3 regions of the Kitasatospora sp. NPDC056076 genome follow, and region 3 is predicted to be linked to each of the others. Evidence: riboswitches for the same ligand, from Rfam matches in the RefSeq annotation. Region 3 holds a riboswitch; each other region holds the start of a gene.

The links. A riboswitch is a leader RNA that binds a small molecule or an ion and turns the genes downstream of it on or off. The one in region 3 is predicted to bind cyclic di-AMP.
Region 1: it holds a riboswitch for cyclic di-AMP, as region 3 does, so the genes downstream of both, ACFC1T_RS06840 (transglycosylase family protein) here and ACFC1T_RS35190 (transglycosylase family protein) in region 3, are expected to answer to the same signal.
Region 2: it holds a riboswitch for cyclic di-AMP, as region 3 does, so the genes downstream of both, ACFC1T_RS28075 (M23 family metallopeptidase) here and ACFC1T_RS35190 (transglycosylase family protein) in region 3, are expected to answer to the same signal.

The regions. Positions count from the first base shown of each region.
Region 1 is NZ_JBHJWG010000006.1:7,633-15,438, reverse strand. It holds gene ACFC1T_RS06850 (septum formation initiator family protein) at 1-297, opposite strand, end outside; gene eno (phosphopyruvate hydratase) at 460-1,746, opposite strand; gene ACFC1T_RS06840 (transglycosylase family protein) at 2,027-2,809, opposite strand; cyclic di-AMP (ydaO/yuaA leader) riboswitch at 2,811-2,981, opposite strand; gene ACFC1T_RS06835 (cytochrome P450) at 3,191-4,492, opposite strand; gene ACFC1T_RS06830 (SDR family NAD(P)-dependent oxidoreductase) at 4,795-5,220, shown strand; gene ACFC1T_RS06825 (MazG family protein) at 5,240-6,277, opposite strand; gene mfd (transcription-repair coupling factor) at 6,414-7,806, opposite strand, start outside.
Region 2 is NZ_JBHJWG010000039.1:55,629-63,434, reverse strand. It holds gene ACFC1T_RS28105 (hypothetical protein) at 1-648, shown strand, start outside; gene ACFC1T_RS28100 (GNAT family N-acetyltransferase) at 645-1,106, opposite strand; gene ACFC1T_RS28095 (hypothetical protein) at 1,143-1,889, opposite strand; gene ACFC1T_RS28090 (sensor domain-containing protein) at 2,048-2,791, opposite strand; gene ACFC1T_RS28085 (GNAT family N-acetyltransferase) at 2,905-3,531, opposite strand; gene ACFC1T_RS28080 (hypothetical protein) at 3,574-4,497, shown strand; gene ACFC1T_RS28075 (M23 family metallopeptidase) at 4,555-5,418, opposite strand; cyclic di-AMP (ydaO/yuaA leader) riboswitch at 5,431-5,589, opposite strand; gene ACFC1T_RS28070 (YiaA/YiaB family inner membrane protein) at 5,786-6,076, shown strand; gene ACFC1T_RS28065 (alpha/beta fold hydrolase) at 6,179-7,003, shown strand; gene ACFC1T_RS28060 (TetR/AcrR family transcriptional regulator) at 7,033-7,614, shown strand.
Region 3 is NZ_JBHJWG010000066.1:11,888-19,693, reverse strand. It holds gene ACFC1T_RS35195 (hypothetical protein) at 329-1,279, shown strand; cyclic di-AMP (ydaO/yuaA leader) riboswitch at 1,757-1,927, shown strand; gene ACFC1T_RS35190 (transglycosylase family protein) at 1,935-3,239, shown strand; gene ACFC1T_RS35185 (LacI family DNA-binding transcriptional regulator) at 3,470-4,489, opposite strand; gene ACFC1T_RS35180 (glycoside hydrolase family 13 protein) at 4,515-6,230, opposite strand; gene ACFC1T_RS35175 (sugar ABC transporter permease) at 6,286-7,191, opposite strand; gene ACFC1T_RS35170 (carbohydrate ABC transporter permease) at 7,268-7,806, opposite strand, start outside.

The DNA.
Region 1 (7,806 bases), on a different contig from region 3:
GGGCCGGGCGGCCGGACCGGCCGGGTCCACCGCGATGTACGGGGTCTCCCCCGGCACCGCGTAGTGCAGCCGGGCGCGGGCCTGCGCCTTGACGTACTCCGGGTCCTGCCAGCGCGCCTTGTCCCGGCGCAGCTGGTCGACCTGCTGGCGCGCGTGGTCGGCCTTCGCCCGCTGGGCGGAGATCTCGGCGCGCTGGGAGATGAACTGCCGCGTGGGGTAGGCCAGGATCGCCACCAGCGAGCAGAGCACCAGGACGAGGACGGTCGCCCGGCTCGTGAACCGAGGCCGGGCCGCCAAGCCCGGGATCCTCCAGCCAGCCATCTCCCGTATCCCCTCCTGGTCGCGACGGTGCCCCGCCGTCCACCCTACGGGGTGAGCGGCGGGGCACCGGTCAGGCGTGCGCTACCGGGGGCCTCGGGCCCCCGGATCAGGGCCGGACGCCGCCCGGCCCGGGCGCGCTCAGCCCTCGTGCTTGAACCGCGGGAAGGCGCCGCGGCCGGCGTACTCGGCGGCGTCGTCGAGGATCTCCTCGATGCGCAGCAGCTGGTTGTACTTGGCGACGCGCTCGGAGCGGGCCGGGGCACCGGTCTTGATCTGGCCGCAGTTGGTGGCGACGGCCAGGTCGGCGATGGTGACGTCCTCGGTCTCGCCGGAGCGGTGCGACATCATGCAGCGGTAGCCGTTGCGCTGGGCCAGCTCGACGGCGTCCAGGGTCTCGGTCAGCGAGCCGATCTGGTTCACCTTCACCAGCAGCGCGTTGGCGGTGCCGGTCTCGATGCCCTTGGCCAGGCGGGCCGGGTTGGTGACGAACAGGTCGTCGCCGACCAGCTGGACCTTGTCGCCCAGCTTGACGGTCATGGCCTTCCAGCCGTCCCAGTCCGACTCGTCCAGCGGGTCCTCGATGGAGACCAGCGGGTAGGAGGCGACCAGCTCGGCGTAGTACTCGATGAGCTCGGCGGCCGACAGGGCCTTGCCCTCGAACTGGTAGGCACCGTCCTGGAAGAACTCGGAGGCGGCGACGTCCAGGGCCAGCGCGATGTCGCGGCCGGGCACGTAGCCGGCCTTCTGGATGGCCTCGGTGATGAGGTCCAGGGCCTCGCGGTTGCTGTCCAGGTTCGGCGCGAAGCCGCCCTCGTCGCCGAGGCCGGTGGACAGGCCGCGCTCCTTCAGCACGCCCTTGAGGGTGTGGTAGACCTCGACGCCCCAGCGGACGGCCTCGGAGAAGGACTCCGCGCCGATCGGAGCGATCATGAACTCCTGGATGTCGACGTTGGAGTCCGCGTGCGAGCCGCCGTTGAGGATGTTCATCATCGGGACCGGCAGGACGTGGGCGTTCGGGCCGCCCAGGTAGCGGAACAGCGGCAGGTCGCTGGCCTCGGAGGCGGCGTGCGCGACGGCCAGCGAGACGCCCAGGATGGCGTTGGCGCCGAGCGAGGACTTGTCCGGGGTGGCGTCCAGGTCGAGCATGGCCTGGTCGATCAGGCGCTGCTCAGTGGCGTCGTAGCCGACCAGCTCCGGGCCGATCTGCTCGATGACGGCCAGGACGGCCTTCTCCACGCCCTTGCCGAAGTAGCGGTTCTTGTCGCCGTCGCGCAGTTCGAGCGCCTCGAAGGCGCCGGTCGAGGCACCCGACGGAACAGCGGCACGACCCGTGCTGCCGTCGTCGAGGCCGACCTCGACCTCGACCGTGGGGTTGCCGCGGGAGTCGAGGATTTCACGGGCTACGACGACATCGATGGACGGCACGAAGCATCTCCTTGCGGAAGCAGGGTCCGGCGGCGGGTGGTGCTGTCGGCCGGACGATTGCGGAGTCGTTACGACCAGAGCCTAACCGCCCGGGCTCCCGGGGCCACCTCGGCCCGGGCTGCGTCTCACCGTGTGGCCCGGCTACCCACCGGTAGTTCACCTGCTCGTCCCGGTGCGTCCCACCGGGGCGTCCATCGGGGCCGGCGAACGCGGACGTAGGGGGCCGCCGGGCGCGGCCCCCTACGTGTCCAGCGTGTCGTTCGCCGTGGAACGGTCCGGCTCAGCCCAGGTGCAGGACCTGGCCGGGCACGATCATGTCCGGGTTGCCGCCGACCGTGGTGCGGTTGCCGTCGTAGAGCGCCTGCCAGCCGCCGGACACGCCCTGGGCGGTGGCGATGCCCGACAGGGTGTCACCGTCCCGGACGGTGTAGTCGTGGCCGGTCGTGGCGGCCGGGGCCTGCGCGGCCCTCGGGGCGGCGTGCTTGGGGGCGTACTGCTGCGCCGACGGGGCGGCGGGCTGCTCGACCTGCTTCGGCGCGGCGTGCTTCGGCGCGTACTGCTGGACCGGCTTCGGCTGGGCGGGCTTGGCGGCGGCCTTGGGGGCCTGCTGCTTGGGTGCCTGCTTCTGGGCCTGCTGCTTCTGCGGCTTGGCGTCCGAGGAGGTGTCCACCTCGGCCGGGGCGCCGCCCTTGCTCAGGCCCGCCTTCTGGGAGCAGACCGGCCAGGCGCCGGGGCCCTGCGAGGCGAGGACCTTCTCGGCGACGGCAATCTGCTGCCCCTTGCTGGCCTGGTTGGCCTGCGCCGCGTACGCGGTGCCGCCGTACGCCTTCCAGGTGCTGGGGGTGAACTGGAGGCCGCCGGAGAAGCCGTTGCCGGTGTTGATGCTCCAGTTGCCGCCGCTCTCGCACTGGGCGACGGAGTCCCAGACGGAGGCCGGGGCGGCGGAGGCGCCGGTGGCGGAGAGGAGCGGCAGTGCGAGTCCGACGCCGGCCACACCGGCGACGGCGATGGCCTTCTCGGCCTGGGTGCGACGGCGATGACGGCCGGTTCCAACGAACAGCATGAAGGTCCCTCTCCGCACGCCTGCGAGGTGAGCTGTCGGGTTCGGACCGGGAGGTGGCCCGGCCGCCGTCTGCGGAATCGATTCCGCGCGGGCGGCTTCACCCCGAGCCGTGGAGGAACGGCAACAAACCTGGTTCCCCCGCCCCTGCCCAGGGTTCTGGTCGGTTTCCCGTGACGCGGCGGGCAGGATTCGGCGTCCGCGCACGAGGTCCGCAGCTGCGAACTCCACGGAGACTAGACAGATCCTCAGACGAATCACAAGCTCATATCACCGACATCACACAAGAATTACGGCCCGTGTTCGATCGCCTACCAACGGCGGGGCTTTGTCCGGTTTGATGAGCGTTCATACCACCGCCGGTGGCCGGTTCCGGATGCTTCGTCAGCGTGTCGTGGCCTCAGGACGACTGTGCGGCGACCGGGGCTCCGGACTGAATTCGACCGGAAGTTCGCGCAATCCACGCATGATCAGGCCACCCCGCCAGCGCAGATTCTCCGGGCTTTCGGCCAGCCGCAGATCCGGCAGCCGGGAAAGCAGCGTGGCCAGCGCGGACCGCCCCTCCAGCCGGGCCAGCGGGGCTCCGATGCAGTAGTGGATGCCGTGCCCGAACCCCAGGTGCGGGTTGTCGCTCCGGGCCAGGTCGAGGGTGTTCTCGTCGGAGAACCTGGCCGGATCGCGGTCCGCCGCCGCCAGCACCACCAGCACCGGGTCCCCGACCGGGATCTCCACCCCGCCGATGGTCAGCGGAGCGGTCGCGAACCGCCAGGTCGCCAGCTCCACCGGCCCGTCGTAGCGCAGGAGTTCCTCGATCCCGGTCTCCAGCAGCGCGGTCTCGCCGCGGGCCACCGACTCCTGCAGCAGGGCCCGCTGCCCGGGATTGCGCAGCAGCGCGTACGTCCCGTTGCCGATCAGGTTCACCGTCGTCTCGAACCCGGCGAAGAGGAGGATGAAGGCCATCGCGGCGGCCTCGTTCTCGGTCAGGTGCTCGCCGTGGTCGCTCGCCCGGATCAGGCCGGAGATCAGGTCGTCCCCGAGGTCCGCCCGCTTGCGGTGGATCAGCTCCAGCAGGTACGCCCGCATCCGCTTCACCGCCCGCCCCACGCCGCCGCGTTGGCCGCCCCCGTGCCGGATCATCATTCCGGCCCAGTCCCGGAAGTCGTCCTGGTCCTCGGAGGGAACGCCGAGCATGTCGCAGATCGCGTAGATGGGGAGCGGGAACGCGAACTCGTGGATCAGGTCCGCCGAACCGCGCTGCGCGAAGCCGTCGATCAGCCGGTCGGTGAGCTGCTGCACCCGCGGCTCGAACTCCGCCACCCGGCGCGGCGTGAACGCCTTCGACACCAGGCGGCGCAGCCGGGTGTGGTCCGGCGGGTCGATGTTCAGCAGGTGGGTCATCAGGTCCGCCTGCCGCTCCCCCGGGATGCCCACCCGGCCGGTGCGGTGCGCCTGCCCGCTGTGGTGCGCCGGGTTCTTCGAGAGCCGGCCGTCCGCGAGCGCCTGCCGGGCGTCCGCGTAGCGCGTCACCAGCCAGGCCTCCACCCCGCTCGGCAGCGTGGTGCGGTGCACCGGGGCGTGCTCGCGCAGCCAGGCGTAGGCGGGGTACGGGTCGGCGGCGAACTCCCAGGTGAAGAGCTGCGGGTCGGGCTGGGCGGCGGGCTGGGCGCCCTCGGGCTGAGCTGGCATGGGTCGACCGTAACCGCTGGACCGGAGGGGCCCGGACCACCGGCGCACGCGCCCCCGCGGCCGGCCGGAGGCCACCGCCGCGCGAACCGTCCGTGACCGGCGCGCGAGCGGAACGCCGACACTCCGTGGACGGCCCGTGGACGGTGCGTGGACGGGCCTTGGCCAGCTCTTGGCCGGGCGGCAGGCGTGAGCCTGGTCACCTGAGGGGTAATCCCTGTTGCGGAGGGTCAGGACCTGCCTACGATCCTCCGAAGTACGCGCGGGCGCCGGTGCGGTGTCGCCCGCAGGGAGGAGCTGGACCAATGACGGTCAGCGGAGCAGTCGTCGTCATCGCGGTACTCGCGGGCGGTTCGGGGGCCGACCTCGCCCGCCGGTTCACCGCGGCCGGCACCGCCGGGATGCTGATCGCCGACACCCACGTCGGCATCGCCGAGGACCTCGCCTCCGAACTCGACCGGCCGGGCTGCCCCGTGGTCGGCGTCTCCGGCGACATCCGCCGGCCCAGCGACGTCGCCGCGCTGGTCGACACCGCCGAGAAGCACTTCGGTCCGATCGACCTCTTCTGCGTGGCGGGGCCGAGGGGCGAGCGGATCGTCTCCCTCGCCGACCTGCCCGCCCACCTCGACCTGGAGCGCCTCGCCGAACTGGTCGTCCTGATCGGCGAGGCGATCGGCGAGCTCGTCCCGCCGCAGCGGTGCGCCACCGAGCGCACGGCGACGGCGGCCTGAGCCGACCCGCCACCGAGGTCTACTCCGGCCGGAGCCCCTCGGCCGCGCGCACCGCGTCCCGGTAGCCGCGCGCGGCCGAGCGCAGCGCCGCGTCCACGTCCACCCCGGCGTCGTGCGCCCGCTGCGCCACCGCCAGCAGCAGCCGGCCCGCCGACTCGGCGGTCAGCTCGCGCGGCAGCTCGTACGGCTCGTCCGGCACCCCCGCGAAGCCCGCCCGGCGCACCCGGGACACCAGCTTCGCCGCGTACGCCAGCGCCGGCAGCCCGGCCGGCACGCCGTCCAGGACGGACTCCCGGTCCGCCTTCTCGGCCGCCTTCAACTGCTCCCAGTTCGCCTCCGCCTCGTCGGCGCCCGCCACCTCGACGTCCCCGAACACGTGCGGGTGCCGGTACAGCAGCTTCTCGACCATGTCCCCGGCCACGTCGTCGATCGTGAACGGATCGGTCGGGTGCTCCTCCGCGACCCGGGCGTGGAAGAACACCTGGAACAGCACGTCGCCCAGCTCCTCGCGCAGCGCGTCCCGGTCCCCCTCCTCGATCGCCTCGACCAGCTCGTAGGCCTCCTCGACCAGGTACTTCACCAGGCTCTCGTGGGTCTGCTCGGCGTCCCACGGGCAGCCGCCCGGCGAGCGCAGCCGGTCCATCACCGAGGCGAGGTCCAGCAGCCGCGCCCCCGGCAGGTCGTACGAGCCGGGCAGCACCTCGATCTCCGGCACCTCCCCGGCGTGCTCCACCGCGAGCCGGGCCAGCGCGTCCGTCAGCCCCGGGTCCCCGTCCGGGCCGCCCAGCCACACCGTCGCCCCCGCCCCGGCCGGCTGCCCGGTCAGCAGCCGCGCCAGCGCCGGCGCCGACCCGGCCGGCGCCACCTCCACCGCCACCCCGGCCTGCCGCACCGCCGGCACCTGCGGGTGCCCCTCGTCCCCGACCAGCACCCGCCCGGCCGACCGCAGCGCCTCCCAGGCCGGCCACGCCAGCAGGCCGGGGGCCACCCGGTGGGTGGTGGTCAGCAGGATCAACTTCGCGCCCGGAGCGTCCGTCGGCACAGCATTCGTCGTCACCCCTCGAACCTACCCGCCGCGGGCACCCCGGGCCCGGCCGGTGGCCGGCGGCCGAACGGCGGCCCCGGGCCGGGCCCGGAACCGCCGTGGACCGCCGTGGACGGCCGCCGACCTGAACGCCGCAGGCCGCCGGGGGCTACTTCTTCGTCCCCGCCAGGTCGTCGAACATGGCCGACAGGAACTCGGTGCACCAGCCGAGCAGTTCGCGCCCGACCAGCGGCTTGCCGCCGATCCGGCCGGTGCTCGGCCGGGGCACCAGGAGCTGCTGGGCCGCCGCCTTGACCTGGCTGCGCGGGTAGAGCCGGTTCAGCCGCAGCTGCTGGGACTCCCGCAGCTCCACCGGGCCGAAGCGGACGTTGGAGCCCTGGAGGGTGATGTCCGAGATCCCGCAGCGGCGGGCGTACAGCCGCAGGCCGGCGACCATCAGCAGGTTCTCGACCGGCTCGGGCAGCTTCCCGTAGCGGTCCGCCAGCTCGTCCCGGACCTGCTGGATGTCCGCCTCCGAGTTGACCGCCGCGATCGAGCGGTAGGCCTGCAGCCGCAGCCGCTCGCCGGGGGCGTAGTCGTGCGGCACGTGGGCGTCGACCGGCAGCTCGATCTTCACCTCCAGCGGCTCCTCCTCCGGCTCGCCGCCGTTCGCCAGCGACTCGCGGAACTCGGCCACCGCCTCGCCGACCATCCGCATGTAGAGGTCGAAGCCGACGCCCGCGATGTGCCCGGACTGCTCGCCGCCGAGCAGGTTGCCGGCGCCGCGGATCTCCAGGTCCTTCATGGCGACGTACATGCCGGCGCCCATCTCGGTGTGCTGGGCGATGGTGGCCAGCCGCTCGTGGGCCGTCTCGGTGAGCGGCTTCTCCGGCGGGTACAGCATGTACGCGTAGCCGCGCTCGCGCCCGCGCCCGACCCGGCCGCGCAGCTGGTGCAGCTGCGACAGGCCGAAGGTGTCGCCGCGCTCGACGATCAGGGTGTTGGCGTTGGAGATGTCGATGCCGGACTCCACGATCGTGGTCGACACCAGGACGTCGAACTCCTTCTCCCAGAAGTCGACGACGACCTTCTCCAGCTGGTTCTCCCCCATCTGCCCGTGCGCCGTGGCGATCCGCGCCTCGGGGACGAGGTCCTTGAGCCGGGCGGCCGCCTTGTCGATCGACTCGACCCGGTTGTGGATGTAGAACACCTGGCCCTCGCGCAGGAGTTCACGCCGGATCGCGGCCGAGATCTGCTTCTCGTCGTACGGCCCGACGAAGGTCAGCACCGGGTGCCGCTCCTCCGGCGGGGTGGTGATGGTGGACATCTCGCGGATGCCGGTGACGGCCATCTCCAGGGTGCGCGGGATCGGCGTCGCGGACATGGTGAGCACGTCCACGTTGGCGCGCAGCTTCTTCAACTGCTCCTTGTGCTCGACGCCGAAGCGCTGCTCCTCGTCGACGATGACCAGGCCGAGGTCCTTGAACCTGGTCTCCGAGGAGAACAGCCGGTGGGTGCCGATGACGACGTCCACCGAGCCCTCGAACAGCCCCTCCAGGACG
Region 2 (7,806 bases), on a different contig from region 3:
CTGACCGAGACGGACGAGGCGCTGGACCTCTTCCTGGCCGGGCAGGACCGCGACCGGCACGGCGACAAGGTGGGCGCCGACGACCTGCGGGTGCGCGCGATGCAGCAGCTCGGCCTGCTCGGTGGCAGCGCGGAGCAACCCGCCGCGCTGGCCGCCCAGTTGCCGCCGTCCTCGGACTCCCCCGCCGGGCCGGACGGCGTGGTGGCGGAGGTCCGCTCGACCGCGACGCGCTCGGCGCTGACCGCCGACCAGGTGCGGGCCCTGTTCGCGGCCGGCTCGGAGGGCCGCCGGATCCAGGCCCTCGCGCTGATGCAGGGCGATCCCTCGCTGGCGGACCTGCCGAGCGTGCTGGAGGCGATCGAGCACCCCCGCTCGGGGTTCGAGCAGTACCACGCGCTGCTGGCCGCCCGGGGCCTGCTCTCCCGGCTGCCGGGCGCCGAGGCGCAGCGGCTGCGGGACGCGGTGGCGGCGCAGTTGGTCGACCCGCAGGGCATTCCGTACGGGTCGGACCGCAGTTGGCTGGCGGAGAAGATACTGTCCCGGCTCCAGGCGGCGGCCTTCGTCCCCGCGCAGCCGACGCCGACGCCGGTGGCGTCGGCGGCAGTGGCGTCGGCGGCAGTGACCGTCGACCCGCCGGCGAATCCCTAGCCGGTGAACCCCTTTACCGTGAAGCGCAGTTCGGGCTGCGACCAGGGGGTCTTGGGCTGCGGCGGGCGGGTGCCGGTGCGCACGGCGCCCACCTGGAGGTAGAAGCCCTCGGCGGGCGGGTGCGAGACGACCTTGACCGCCGCGATCCCGGCGGCCCGGGCGCGGTCGAGCATGTCGGCGATCAACACCCGTCCGATGCCCAGTCCTTGGGCGTCGTCGGCGACGAACATCAGGTCCAGTTCGGCCGGTTCGTGGATCAGCCCGTAGAAGCCGAGCAGCCGGTCGTCGGTACGGTCCACGGCCATCCGCACCTCGTGGCGCTCGATGTAGTCGGGCCGCACGGCATAGCCGTCGATCATCGCGAAATACGCACCGCGGTAGGCGGCGGAGGCCTGGATCAGCGCGGTGAGCCGGTCGGCGTCGGCGGGCCGGGCGGGCCGGATCGTGGTCTCGCTCATGCGAGCGAGTATAGGGGCCAACCGGCCCAGTGACCATTACAGGAGTATGGCCGGTTCCGGCCCGCGGGGCCGACCCCGGGCGGCCCGGAGCACCAGGACCCCGCTGGTGCGGCCGCCTTCGTGCGGCACCCGGTGGACCTCGCTGGCGATCCGGCGCTCGCCGAGCGCGTACCGCAGCCGGTCGAGGTGGCCGCAGCGGCGGCCGCGACCGTCGTTCAGCGGCTGGACCCGTACCTCCCCGTCCGCGGCCGTCACCCGGACCAGCTCGGCCAGCGCGGCCAGCTGCCGCTCCGGGCCGAACAGTTCGGGGTAGGCGAAGATCAGGTAGCCGCTCAGGGTGAGTGCGAAGGCGCCGTCCGCGAAGGGCAGCCGGGGCAACGCGGCGGCCAGGTAGCACTGCGGGTGGGCGGCCGAGTCGGCGGCGAACAGCCGACGGGCGCGGTCCCAGCTGCGCAGGTAGCGGTCCGGGCGGGCGGGGCGGCGCAAGGGGTACAGCTGCGGGCGGGCCGCCATCGCGACGGCCATCGACGCCCGGGCGGCCCGTGCCCGGGCGGCCAGCTCGGGCGGCGGCAGCGCGTACGCCGGGTCGACGGCGATCACCCGGCAGCCCAGCTCGCGCGCCTCGGCGGCCAGGCCGGACGTACCGCCCGGGCAGTCCAGCAGCGGGCCGGGCAGGGCGGCGAGCCGGGCGCGGGTCAGGCCGAACAGGGCGCAGTACTCGTCCAGCGGACGGGAGGTGACCAGGACGTCCGGGGCCGGCACGGGGGTGGGGGCGGTCGCCACCCGGCCATCCGAACACGGGGCCGCCCCACCCGCATCCGGAAGGCGTCCGGAGCACGGGCGGGGCGGAGGCAAGACAGAGGCAGGGCGGGGCAGAGACGGGGGCGGAGCGTCAGGAAGCGGCGCGTCAGGGAGCGGGCCGGGAGCGAGCGGGCCGGGCCTCAGCGGCCGAGCAGCCCCCGGGTGGCGGCCCGGTTGACGTTGGTCAGGCCGCGGACCAGCCGCGCGGTGAGGAAGATCAGCAGGACCCCGATCGCCGAGAACGCGGCGATCTGCCAGGTGCCCTCCACGTAGTAGGCGTGCCGGACGTGGTGGCTGTCGGTGAAGTCGAACAGCTGGTACCCGTGCCAGGAGGTGTAGCGCGGGAAGACCCAGTGGTAGAGCGGGTAGAGCGCCATCGCCCAGCCGAGCAGCAGGAACGTCAGCGTGAGGCAGAAGCTGAACACCGCCCAGGGGAACATCACCAGCTGGTACAGCGCGGCCTTCCAGCCCGCCCCGTCGGCCAGCCGTGCGGTGATCGAGCCCCAGCTGCCCGGGCGCACCTGCTGCACCGGCGCCGGGCCGGGCACGTCCAGCGCGAGCATCCCGCGCACCCGGGCCCGCTCGGCCCGGCCGAGGCCCCGGGCGGTGCTGGTCAGGGCGGCCAGCACCGGCAGGCCGAGGACGGTGACGAAGGTGCCGACGCCGAGGCAGAACAGGACGATCGCGACGACGAAGCCGACGATCGCGACCGGCAGCCCGGTGAGCGCGTAACCGACCTCGCGGTAGTAGTGCCCGGAGAACGGCGCCCGCCAGAAGCCGGGCGGCTCCTCGGTGCGGCGGGCCCGGGCCGGACGGGCCCCGTCGTCGCCGTAACCGCCCGCGGCGTCCCACCCCTGACCCAGCGTGCTGCCGCTGCTGCTCATCTCCCGGTCCCCGGCCCCTCGTTGTCGTGGTCTTCCGTACTCGCTGACGTGGTCAAGTCTGGCCGAGGCGGGGCCCGGTGGGTATCGGGCCGACCGGCGGATCGGGGGTGGGGTTAACCCCCCTGCCCGGCCTCGCGCCCCTGCCCGGCTCCCGGGCGCGGCGCGGGCGGGCCGGACCACTCGTCGGCGAGCAGCGCGTAGCGGTACGAGTCGCGCCAGGCGCCGCCCTTGTACAGGTCGTGCCGGACGTGCCCCTCCAGCCGGAAGCCGAGTCGGGTGAGCACCTTGGCCGAGGCCGTGTTCTCCACGTCGACCCGGGCGGCCAGCCGGTGCAGGCCGAGCGCCCCGAAGGAGAGCTCGCAGAGCAGTCCGGTGATCTCGCCCGCGTAGCCGCGGCCCCACACCGGGCGGCTCAGCACGTAGCCGAGGCGGGCCGAGCGGTACTCGCCGAGGGTGAGGGCGGCGTGCGCGACCGGCAGCGCGTCCTCCGGGTCCCCGGTGTCCCCGGCGTCCTCGCGCCGGACGACGGCGAGCCGGTAGACGCCCCGCTCCTCGGCCATCGCCTCCTCCAGGTAGAGCTCGATCTGGTCGGCGCAGGTCTCGCGGTCGCGCGGCTCGAAGGGGAGGTAGCGGGTCACCTCCGGGTCGCCGTACAGCGCGTGCAGCGCGTCCACTTCCTCCGGGGTGTGGCGGTACTCGCGGAGGGCGAGTCTGGGGCCGGTGAGGCGTACGGGGACCATGGCTGCCGACCCTACCCGCGTCCGGCGGCTACCGTTCGGAACATGAACGACGAAGACCTGCGGCTCGCCCCGCGCACCAGGGCCGCCGACCTGCTCGCCTGGGCGGCCGGCCAGGACCGCGCGCCGGTGGCCGAAGCGCCGCTGCGCGCGGTGCTGGCGCTGCTGGAGCTGGGCGGGGGCAGGATGCACGACGGCTGGCCCGAACTCACCTCCGACGAGGTGGAGCACCTGCTGTACGAGCGGCTCCACCTCTACGTCCAACCCGCGCCGGAGCAGGACCCGCTCGCCTACGGCGAAGCCGTACGGCTGCTGGTCGACCACCAGCGGGCCGCGAAGCGGCTCAACGCCAAGCGCCAGGAGCGGCTGCACGCCGAGGCCGAGTGGCAGGGCGAGGTCGCGGCCGGGCTGCTGCACCGCGCCGACCTGGTGACCTGGCCCCGGCTGTACGCGGTGCTGCTGCACGCCCACGGGGTGGACGTGACGGACCCGGCGGCCGTCCGGGACTGGCTGGCGGGCTTCGCCGCGCTCGACGAGGAGCAGCGGCTGGCCGGGTACGAGGCGCTGACGACGACCGGCTGGCTGGACGAACCGGACGAGCAGGGCTGGGGGCCGGGCCGGGTGCTGTCCGTCGGCATGGCCACCGACGGCGCGCGGCTGCTGCTGGAGCAGGGCCTGATGCGGCGCAGCTACCGCAACCTGGCCGAGCTGAACGCGCTGGGGCGCCCGATGCCGGACGAACTGACCGGTGGCTTCGAGGAGTTCGAGGCGGCGGCGGCCGAGGCGGCGCTCGACCTGCTCGGCGAATGGACGGTGCCCGGACTGCCGCGCCTGCTGGTGGAGGAGTTCCCGGAGCTCGCGCCGGAGCCGGGGGCGGCCGAGATCGACGCCTACCTGGCGCAGCTGCCCGCGGAGGAGCAGGAGCAGCCGGAGGGGTCGGAGGAGCCTCAGGAGCAGGAGCAGCAGTGAGCCGACGTGGCAGGGCCCCGGGCGTGCGCCGCCGGGGCCCTGCCACGTCCGTCGGTCCTACGGGGTGAGGCCGCGCTGCTGGAGCCAGGTCTCCGGGTCGACCGGGGCGCCGCCGCCGGGGCGGACCTCCAGGTGCAGGTGCGGGCCGGTGACGTTGCCGGTCGCGCCGACCTTGCCGATCTGCTGGCCGGCGGTGACCTTGCCGGAGCCCTTGATGATCGAGGAGAGGTGGCAGTACCAGATCTCGGTGCCGTCGGGCAGGGTCTCGACGATCCGGTAGCCGTACGAGCCGGACCAGCCGGCCGAGGTGACGGTGCCCTGGCCGACGGCGTAGACCGCGGTGCCGGTGTCGGCCGCGAAGTCCAGGCCGGTGTGCAGGTGGGCCCAGTAGCGGGCGCTCTGGCCGTAGTGGGCGGAGAGGTCGTAGTCCTTCACCGGCAGGGTGAGGGCGGCGGCCTTGGCCCGCTCGGCCTCCTCGGCGGCACGCTTGGCCTCCGCCTCCTTGGCGGCGGCCTTGGCCTCGGCCTCCTGGGCGGCCTGGACCCGGGCGCCCTCCTCGGCGGCGGTGCGCTGGCTGTCGGCCTGCTGCTGGATCCGGGCGGCGAGCGCGAGGCCTGGGTCGGCGGCCAGGGCGACCGTCTCGTCCGGGGCCTCGACGGCGGGCGCGGCGGCCGGGGTCGCGGAGGCGAAGCCGGTGGCGCCCAGGGTGGCGGCGACGGCGGTGACGCCGAGCAGCGGGGAGGCGCCGCGGGTCTGACGCGGCATCCGGTGGCGGTTGGCCTCGGCCTCCGGGGCGAACGGCTCGGCCGGTCCGGCGGACCCGCCGTCGCGGGGCTCGGCGCCGTGCGGGCCGGGGTGGTCGAGGAGCTGGGTACCGGCTGCGGGGCCGGCCGGGTGTGCCGGGGTGTGCGTCGACGCCACGGAGGCGCGCTCCTTTCCTTCCTTCGCGCCTACCGGGTTAGCTGACGGGTTCGGAGCAGGAAGGTCTCCTACGGCCGGGCCGGAGCCCCGCCGATTCACCCCAAGGAACGTGGTTCCCCGGCTCCCTGACCTGCCCGGAGGCCGGTCGGTGGGATTAGGCGACGGCGCACGGTGCCGTCTGGGTACGGCATTGACGACCGCGCTGCGTTATCAGACGTTAATCCTAGGACGCTCCGATTCCAAGCCATCCGCTCGGGGCCGCTGGGGAACAGGTGATCGGACGTCAACGAACGACCCCTCAGCCACCCGGTCCATCTGAGTACTCCTACTCATGTGCGACCCGGCCGCCCCGCCGCATCCTGGCGCCATGAGCACACCGATGCAGTCACGGACCACGGCCGCGTACTTCGTCCAGGCCGTCCTCTCCTTCGCCCTCTCCGGCACCGCCCTCGCCGCCGGGATCGCCTACCTGCCGGTCGGCGGCTGGACCCGGGCCTTCCTCGGGATCGGCCTCCTCTACACCGTCACCTCCTCGTTCACGCTGGCCAAGGTGGTCCGGGACCGGCAGGAGTCCTCGGACACCGTCGCCCGGGTCGACCAGGCCCGGCTGGAGAAGCTGCTCAGCGAGCACGACCCCTTCCGGGTCGAGGGGGCGTGAACGGAAGAGCGCCCCCGGTACCGGCCGGACGCTTGACGGCTAAGGCTATTAGCCTTAGCTTTATGGCTACAGGCAGAAACGAGCGAGTCGGCGGAGGCCACCATGAACGGCACCAGCACCCCGAGCACCCAGTACCTCGACGTCCCCGGCGGCCGCCTCGCCTACGACGACACCCGGCAGGGCGACGGCACCCCCGTCGTCCTCCTCCCCGGAATGCTCGACTCCCGCCGCGCCTACCGGCACCTGCACCCGCTGCTCACCGCCGCCGGCCACCGGGTCGTCACCATGGACCTGCGCGGCTTCGGCGACTCCTCGATCGTCTGGGACGACTACGGCCCCGCCGCCGTCGCCACCGACGTCCTCGCCCTGCTCGACCACCTCGGCATCGAACGGGCCGTCCTGGTCGGGCAGTCCTACACCGGGGCGACGGTCGTCAAGGTCGCCGGCGACGCACCCCAGCGGGTCGCCGGGATCGCCCTGATCGACGCCTTCGTCGAACACCGGGCCAACGCCCTCATGCAGGGCGTCATGGTCGTCATGGGCGCCGCCATGGTCCGGTGGCCCGGCGTCTGGGGCTTCTACCTGCGCAAGATGGCCTACCCCGGCCCCCGCCCCGCCGACCTCGACGGCTACGTCGACGGACTCGTCGCCGCCCTGCGCACCCCCGGCCGGCGCACCGCCACCCGCGGCCACGTCACCGGCGACTCCGCACCCGTCGGCTGGTGCGCGGCCGTCCGCTGCCCGGCCCTCGTCCTCATGGGCAGCAAGGACCCCGACTTCCCGAAGCCCGAGGCCGTCGCCGACCTCCAGGCCGAGAAGCTCGGCGCCCGCAAGGTGATGATCGACGGGTCCGGGCACTACCCGATGGCCGACAACCCGCAGGCCGTCGCCGACGCCCTGCTGCCCTTCCTCGCCGAACTCGCCTGAACCCCCCGCCCGTACGGAGAAACGAAGCCATGCCCCGCGTAGGACTGACCCCCGACCAGGTCGTCGACCACGCCCTCGCCCTCATCGACGACCAGGGCGGTGAAGCCCTCACCCTCGCCTCCGTCGCCACCCGGGCCGGCGTCGCCACCCCCTCGCTGTACAAGCACGTCAGCGGCGGACTCGGCGAACTGCGGCGCCTCATCGCCGTCCGGGTCACCGAGGAGCTCGCCGACCGGCTCGCGGACGCCGCCGTCGGCCGCAGCGGGGACGACGCCGTCACCGCCGTCCTGCGCGCCTACCAGGCCTACGCCACCGCGCACCCCCACCGCTACGCCGCCCTCCCCCAGGCACCCCAGCCCGACGACGACCTCACCCGCGCCGCCACCCGGCTCGTCGGCGTCATCATCGCCGTCCTCCGCGGCTACGGCCTCGACGGCCCCGAAGCCATCCACGCCGCCCGCACCGTCCGCTCCCTCGCCCACGGCTTCGCCTCCCTCTCCATCGCCGGCGCCTTCCAACTCGCCGAGGACCTCACCACCACCCACGACCGCCTCATCACCACCCTCACCACCGCCCTCCACACCTGGCCCGGCACCGCCACCCCCGCCTGACCACCCCGGGCCCACCCCCACCCGCACAGCACCTGAGCGGCGCAGGAAGTCGGCCCGGCCGACTTCTGGTGCGGCGGGGCTGCCGGTCGGCCGACTTCTCGCGACCGCAACCCCGCGAAACCGCACCGCAGAAGCCCGCCGGAGCGGAGCCCGGACCGCGCGCTGGAAGTCGGCCCGGCCGACTTCCAGCGG
Region 3 (7,806 bases):
TGAATCGACGGTTCGTCCATAACCGGCCGTGAGCGGTTCCCCGCTGAATGTTGATCTTCGAATGCCGGGAGTCGCCCTCCCGTGACCCTCCGTCAGGCCGCCCGGCGGCTGTGAGACATCTCACGCGACTCCGGTGCAACGCGCCACCCCGCGGGACACGTCAGGGCAACTGACGGGCTCCGTACGGGGCTTGGGCGAGGAATGTCCGGATTGTGGGCAATCGCCCCGGACCGGAGCGGCCGGGACACGACGGCCGCACCGCGACCGCCCGAAGCCCGTACGGCAGCCGACTGCAGGCCTGACGGGCAGATGTCCTACGATCTCCGGCATGAGCACCGCAGCCATCCCGGGCGCGCCACTGCCCGTCCGCACTCCAGGTTCCCGTGCGCGGGGGCGCCACCGCCGCCCCGAGCGCCCCGAGATCCGCACCGGCTCGCCGGCCCTGGTGCTCGCCGTACCCGCGACCGCGGGGCCCGAGTCCCGTTCGGTCGTCGAGGAACTCCTCTCGATCGTCCGCAGTGAGCACACCGGCGTCCAGGCCGCGGTCGGCTACCTCCCGGCCGCCGACGCCGCGGCCGCGGACCCGCAGGAGCGCACCGTCGCGGAGCTGCTGGAGGCGGCCGCCGAGGCCGGACTGCCGACGCCCGTCGTGGTGCCGCTGGTCCCGGGCCCGCACGACTTCCTGACCGGGCTTCACGCCCTCGCCGCCCAGTACGGCGCGACCGTCACCGACGCGCTGGGCCCGCACCCGCTGCTGGCCGAGGCCGTCCACGTCCGGCTGTCCGAGGCCGGGCTGGCGCGGGCCGACCGGGCCCGGCTGTTCGCCATCGCGACCGCCGCGGACGGCGTGGTCCTGACCACCGTCGGCGGCGAGGACGCGGCCGCCGCGGCCGGGATCACCGGCGTGCTGCTGGCCGCCCGACTGGCCGTGCCGGTCGTCGCCGCCGCGCTCGACGTGCCCGGCTCCGTCGCCGCCGCCGTCGGCCACCTCCGGGAGACCGGCTCCGAGCGCCCGGCCCTGGCCCCGCTCGTCATCGGCCCGGAGGCGGACCCGGAGCTGCTCGCCACGGCCGCCGAGGAGACCGGCTGCCCGTCGGCCGCGCCGCTGGGCGCCTACCCGACGGTCGGCCAGCTGATCGCCTCCACCTACCTGGCCGCCCTGCCGGTGCCGACGGCGGAGGAGCTCGCCGAGGCCGAGGCGGAGGCCGCGGCCACCGTCGGGGCCGGGGAGGGCTCCCGACGCGCCCACGCGGCCGCCGAAGGGCCCCTGGAGGGCTAGCACGACCCACTGAACGCCCGTCGGCCACCACCGGCGGACCCGCACTGCCGAAAGGGCCCGGAACGACCTCGTTCCGGGCCCTTTCGCCGTGTTCCGATTCACCCCGCTGGTGCGCTAAGCGGGCAATGCCACGCAATGTCCGTTTCCAGCTCATTTGTCAATGGATATCCGACGAATGACGGGCGCGTTCCCCAGCGCGCGATTCACTACCGCTCCCCCGCGGCTCGGGCGCGCGCCCCTTGTGCCCCAACACTCCGTCACCTTCTTTCTGAGGCGGAGCCAGTTATGAGAATCAGCTGCGATATTGCCGGAAAACGATCATTTACGATCATGAATTACGGCCCATTTGGCGTTTCTCACTAAACCGTGATGCGCATCACAGGTATTTGCAGTTTTAACTTAAGTCTGCTTAACGTGCTCCCCGTTCGTGACCACACGGACCCAGTTCATCCGCGACGCCGAGTCCTGCCGTCGGATGTCCTGGCAGCGCGAAATCGCATCACGGCAGGAGCGGGGGAACCACAGGTAAGTCGCCCCGGACCGTTTTCCGGAACGGTCCAGGGCTAGGGGTGAAGCCGCGCCCACAGCGCGGCCGGGCAACTCCAGCCCGAATCCGACAGCTCACCTCGCAGGCGTGGGAGAGGACCGCGTCTTCATGCTGCCTTCCAACGGCAACCGCCTGTCCAGCCGCACCCGTCGCGTGATCGCCGCCCTCGGCGTCGCCGGCGTCGGCCTCACCGTCCCCTGCCTCACCACCGGCACCGCGAACGCCGCCTCCGTCGCCACCTGGGACAAGGTCGCCCAGTGCGAGAGCAGCGGCAACTGGAGCATCAACACCGGCAACGGCTTCTACGGCGGCCTCCAGTTCACCTCCAGCACCTGGGCCGCCTTCGGCGGCACCAGCTACGCCCCGCAGGCCGACCAGGCCACCAAGGACCAGCAGATCTCCGTCGCCGAGAAGGTCCTCGCCTCGCAGGGCCCCGGCGCCTGGCCGGTCTGCTCCGTCCAGGCCGGTCTGACCAAGGGCGGCGCCGCGCCCACCGTCGACACCTCGGCCGGCTCCACCGCGGCCAAGCCCGCCGCCAAGCCCGCCGCCAAGCCGGCCGCCCCGAGCAAGCCGGCCGCGAAGCCCGCCGCCCCCGCGCAGGACCAGGCCCAGGCCTCCGACGACGCCGCGGCCGCCTCCGCCCCGTCCGCCGACAGCACCTGGGCCCAGAAGCGCCAGGCGCAGGCCCAGGCCGGCGGCTACACCGTCGTCGACGGCGACTGGCTGTCCTCGATCGCCGACAAGCACAACGTCCAGGGCGGCTGGCAGCGGCTGTACGACCTCAACCGCAGCACCCTGACCGAGGGCCCGGACACCATCTACCCGGGCCAGCAGCTGACCTTCGGTGACGGCACCTCGGCCCAGGCCGACGGCTCCGCCGCCAAGTCCGGCTCGGACTTCACCTGGTTCGACCGCTCGAAGAAGGCCGGCCAGGCCTCGAACGGCGGTGCCGTGAACGCCAAGCCGACCGCCCAGAGCAAGCCGTCCGCCACCAAGCCCGCGTCGAAGCCCGCCGCCCAGGCGCAGACCCCGGCCCCGGCCCCGGCCGCCTCCGGCAGCATGGCCGCCGCGGTCTCCTTCGCCCAGTCGAAGGTCGGCCAGGCGTACGTCTACGGCGGCACCGGCAACGGCGGCTGGGACTGCTCCGGCCTGACCCAGGCCGCGCTGCGCGCCGCGGGCATCAACATCCCGCGCGTCGCCGCCGACCAGGCCGCCGCCAGCACCCACGTCTCGCTGGACAGCCTGCAGCCGGGCGACCTGCTGTTCTGGTCCAACAACGGCCAGGACTCGGGCGTCTACCACGTCGCCATCTACATCGGCAACGGCCAGTACGTCGAGGCCGCCAACCCGAGCTCGGGCGTCCGTCTCCAGACCGTCGCCAACTGGGCGCCGGACTTCGCCGGCCGGGTCTGAGCGACCAGGGACCGCGCGGCCGCCGACGGCTGACGCCGGAGCCCCGGGAAGAGCCTCCGCTCCTCCCGGGGCTCCGGCGTGCCCGTACGCCCAGCAGGTCCGGCCGACCGGACCGGCCGATCTGACAGATCCGGACCGACCGCCCCCGGGCACCGCACGCCGACGGGCCCCGGAGAGCAACCGCCCTCCGGGGCCCGTCGGTCGGCCCGGTCCGCCCGGACCACCCGTTCTCAGCGCGCGCAGGCCCCGGTGGACCCGCGCATCACCAGCTCCGGCTGGAACATGAACTCCCCGCGCTGGGCGGAGTTCCCGCCGACCTCCTCCAGCAGCGCGTCCACCGCCGCCGTCGCCATCGCCTCGACCGGCTGGCGGATGGTGGTCAACGGCGGCTCGGTGAAGGCGATCAGCGGCGAGTCGTCGAAGCCGACCACCGAGACGTCCTGCGGCACCGACAGCCCGCGCTGGCGCACCGCCCGGATCGCGCCGAGCGCCATCATGTCGCTGCCGCAGACGATCGCCGTGCAGCCCTTGTCGAGCAGGGCGCCGGCCGCCGCGTGCCCGCCCTCCACGCTGAACAGCGTGTGGTGGACGAGGTCCTCGGCCTCCTCCCGGCTGCGCCCGAGCACCTCGCGCATCGCCGCCGTGAAGCCCTCGATCTTGCGCAGCACCGGCACGTACCGCCGCTGCCCGACCGCCAGGCCGATCCGCTCGTGCCCGAGTTCGGCCAGGTGCTGGACGGCCATCCACATCGCGGAGCGGTCGTCCGGCGAGATGAACGGCGCCTCGATCTTCTCGCTGTAGCCGTTGATCAGCACGAACGGCACCCCGCGCCCGGACAGCCGGGCGTAGCGGTCGTGGTCGGCCGTGGAGTCGGCGTGCAGCCCGGAGACGAAGACGATGCCCGCCACCCCCCGGTCGACCAGCATCTCGACCAGTTCGTCCTCGGTGGACCCGCCGGGCGTCTGGGTGCACAGCACCGGGGTGAACCCGTGCCGGCTCAGCACCTGCTCGATCACCTGGGCCAGCGCGGGGAAGATCGGGTTGCTCAACTCCGGTGTGATCAGCCCGATCAGGCCCGCACTGCGCTGGCGCAGCCGGGTCGGCCGCTCGTAGCCGAGCACGTCGAGCGCCGCCAGGACGGTCTGCCTGGTGGCCGCGGAGACGTTCGCCTTGCCGTTGAGCACGCGGGAGACGGTGGCTTCGCTGACCCCCGCCTGCGCCGCGATGTCTGAGAGTCGCGCCGTAGTCACGGGCCCAGAGCCTATTGCACCCACGTCAGACCGCCCACCAGCCGGTGCTGTCCGGTGCGAGCACGGTCTCGCCGCCGTCCACCCCGAGTTCGGTCGAGGAGAGCAGCAGCCGGCCGGGGGCGGGTATCCGCACCGGCTCGCCGGTGGTGTTCACCGTGCAGAGGAAGGAGCCGCGCCGGAAGGCGAGGGTGCCCTCGGGGGCGTCCAGCCACTCGACCCCGGTGCCGGCGCCGAGGTCGGGCTGCGCCCGGCGCACGGCCAGCGCGCTGCGGTAGAGCTCCAGCGTGGAGGACGGGTCGCCGGTCTGCGCCTCGACGCTGAGCCCGGCCCACTCGGCGGGCTGCGGCAGCCAGGACGGCCCGCCGGCGGCCGGTCCGAAGCCGTACGGGGCCTCGGTGCCGGACCACGGGATCGGCACCCGGCAGCCGTCGCGGTAGCCGTCCTGGCCGGCCTGGCGGAAGAAGGACGGGTCCTGGCGGACCTCGTCGGGCAGGTCGGTGACGTCCGGCAGGCCGAGCTCCTCGCCCTGGTAGACGTACGCGGAGCCGGGCAGCGCGAGCATCAGCAGGGTGGCGGCGCGGGCGCGGCGCAGGCCGAGCGCGCGGTCGCCGGGGGTGCGGATCTGGGTGCCGAGGCCGGGCTCGTTGGCGAACCGGGTGGCGTGCCGGGTGACGTCGTGGTTGGACAGCACCCAGGTGGTGGGGGCGTCGACCGGGCGCATCGAGTCGAGCGAGAGGTCGATCACCTCGCGCAGCGCGGTGGCGTCCCAGCCGGTGCCCAGGTACTGGAAGTTGAAGGCCTGGTGCAGCTCGTCGGGGCGGACGTAGTTGGCGGTGCGCTGGACGGTCGGGGTCCAGGCCTCGGCGACGCCGATCCGCTGCCCCGGGTACTCGTCGAGGATCCGGCGCCAGCTGCGGTAGATCTCGTGCACGCCGTCCTGGTCGAAGAACGGCATGACGTCGTTGCCGAGCAGCTTGAGCTGGTCGGAGCCGCCGAGGTCGGGCAGGCCGGGGGCCTTGACCAGGCCGTGGGCGACGTCGATCCGGAAGCCGTCCACGCCCATGTCCAGCCAGAACCGCAGGATCGAGCGGAACTCGTCGGCGACGGCCGGGTTCTCCCAGTTGAAGTCGGGCTGCTCGGGGGCGAACAGGTGCAGGTACCAGTCGCCGGGGGTGCCGTCCGGGTCCTCGGTGCGGGTCCAGGCCGGGCCGCCGAAGATGGACTCCCAGTCGTTGGGCGGCAGTTCGCCGTCCTCCCCCTTGCCGGGGCGGAAGTGGTAGCGGTCACGCAGCGGGGAGCCGGGGCCCTCGCGCAGGGCGCGCTGGAACCACTCGTGCTGGTCCGAGGAGTGGTTGGGGACGAGGTCGACGATGATCCGCAGGCCGAGCAGGTGGGCGTCCCGGATCAGCGCGTCGGCGTCCAGCAGGGTGCCGAACATCGGGTCCACGGCGCGGTAGTCGGCGACGTCGTAGCCGGCGTCGGCCTGCGGCGAGGCGTAGAAGGGGGAGAGCCAGACGGCGTCCACGCCGAGGTCCCGCAGGTACGGCAGGCGGCTGCGGATGCCGGGCAGGTCGCCCATGCCGTCCCCGTTGGAGTCGGCGAAGCTGCGCGGGTACACCTGGTAGATGACCGCGTCCCGCCACCAGTCTCTGGACGCGCCGCCACGCACAGGAGCCGGGGCGGCCGCCTCGTGAGCGGTGTCGGCGGCAGGCCGGGAGGTGTCAGCCAGGTTCTGGGTCATGGACGGTATCCCTTGGGGATCGGAGGAGCGCTGGGAAGCAAGGGGCCTGGGAGCGTTACGACTTGGAGGCACCGGCGGTCAGGCCGGTGACCAGGTGGCGCTGCACCAGGTAGAAGAAGGCCGCGGAGGGGATCGCGATCAGCACGGCGGTGGCGGCCATCAGGTTCCACTGGGCGTCGTGCTCGCTGACGAAGCTCTGCAGGCCGACGGCCAGCGTGTACTTGTCCGAGCTGAGCATGAAGGTGGAGGCGAACGGCACCTCGGCCCAGTAGGTGAGGAAGGAGTAGAACGCGGCCACCGCCAGGCCCGGGCGGGCGAGCGGCAGCACCAGCCGCCAGAAGGTGCCGAACGGGCTGAGCCCGTCGACCCGGCCGGCCTCGTCGATCTCCACCGGGATGGTGTCGAAGTAGCCCTTCATCAGCCAGGCGCAGTACGGCACGGTGGTGGTGGAGTAGACCAGGATCAGCCCGGCGTAGCTGTCCAGCAGGTCGAGCGCGGAGAGCATGGTGTACATCGGCACGATCAGCACCGCGATCGGGAACATCTGGGTGACCAGCAGCGACCACATCAGCGGCTTGTGCCCGGGGAACTTCATCCGGGACACGGCGTACCCGGCGGTGGCGGCGAGCAGCACGCCGAACACCGTGGTCACCCCGGCGACCAGCAGGGAGTTGCCGAACCAGGTGAAGAAGTCGGTGTCGCCCAGCACCTTCTGGTAGTTCGACAGCGTGATCTTGCCGAAGATGTCACCGGGGTGGAGGTAGTCGTTCTTGTCCGGCCCGAGCGAGACGAAGAGGATCCACGCGATCGGGAACAGCGCGATCAGGCTGGCGAGGATCAGGACGCCGTGGGACAGCGCCTTGGACAGCGGGCTGCTCTCGCCGCGCGGCCGGAACTTCGCCGGGCGGGCGGCCGGGGCCGCGGCCGCCGCGGGGGCGGGGCGTTCGGTGGTGGTGCTCATCGGGTTACCTGCCTTCGTGGGTCAACTGGGTCCGGGGCCTGGGGGGGACGGGCCCCTAGGGCGTGTCAGACACGCCTTAGCCGTTGGCCTGCTCGTTGCGGGCGAGCCAGCGCCGGTAGAAGGCGGTGAAGACGATCAGGATGGACAGCAGGATCACGCCGTACGCGGCGGATCCGGCGTAGTCCCGGGGGATCTGGCCGAAGCCCAGGCGGTAGGCCCAGGTGACCAGCAGCTGGGCGTCCGGGGCGCCGTTGCCGAACAGCAGGAAGATGACGTTGAACTGGTTGAACGTCCAGATCACGCCGAGCAGCACGACGGTCGAGGACACGGAGCGCAGCCCGGGCAGGGTGATGTGGCGGAACTGCTGCCAGCGGGTGGCGCCGTCCATCTCGGCGGCCTCGTACAGCTCGGCCGGGATCGACTGGAGGCCGCCGAGCAGCGAGATCATCATGAACGGCACACCGGCCCAGGTGTTGACCAGGATCGCGGCCGCCTTCTGCGCCCACGGGTCGGTGAGCCAGCCGGGCTCGGGCAGGTGCAGCGTGGAGAGCACGGTGTTGACGACGCCGCCGTCGGAGAGCATCAGCCGCCAGGAGAAGACGGTGACGAAGGTCG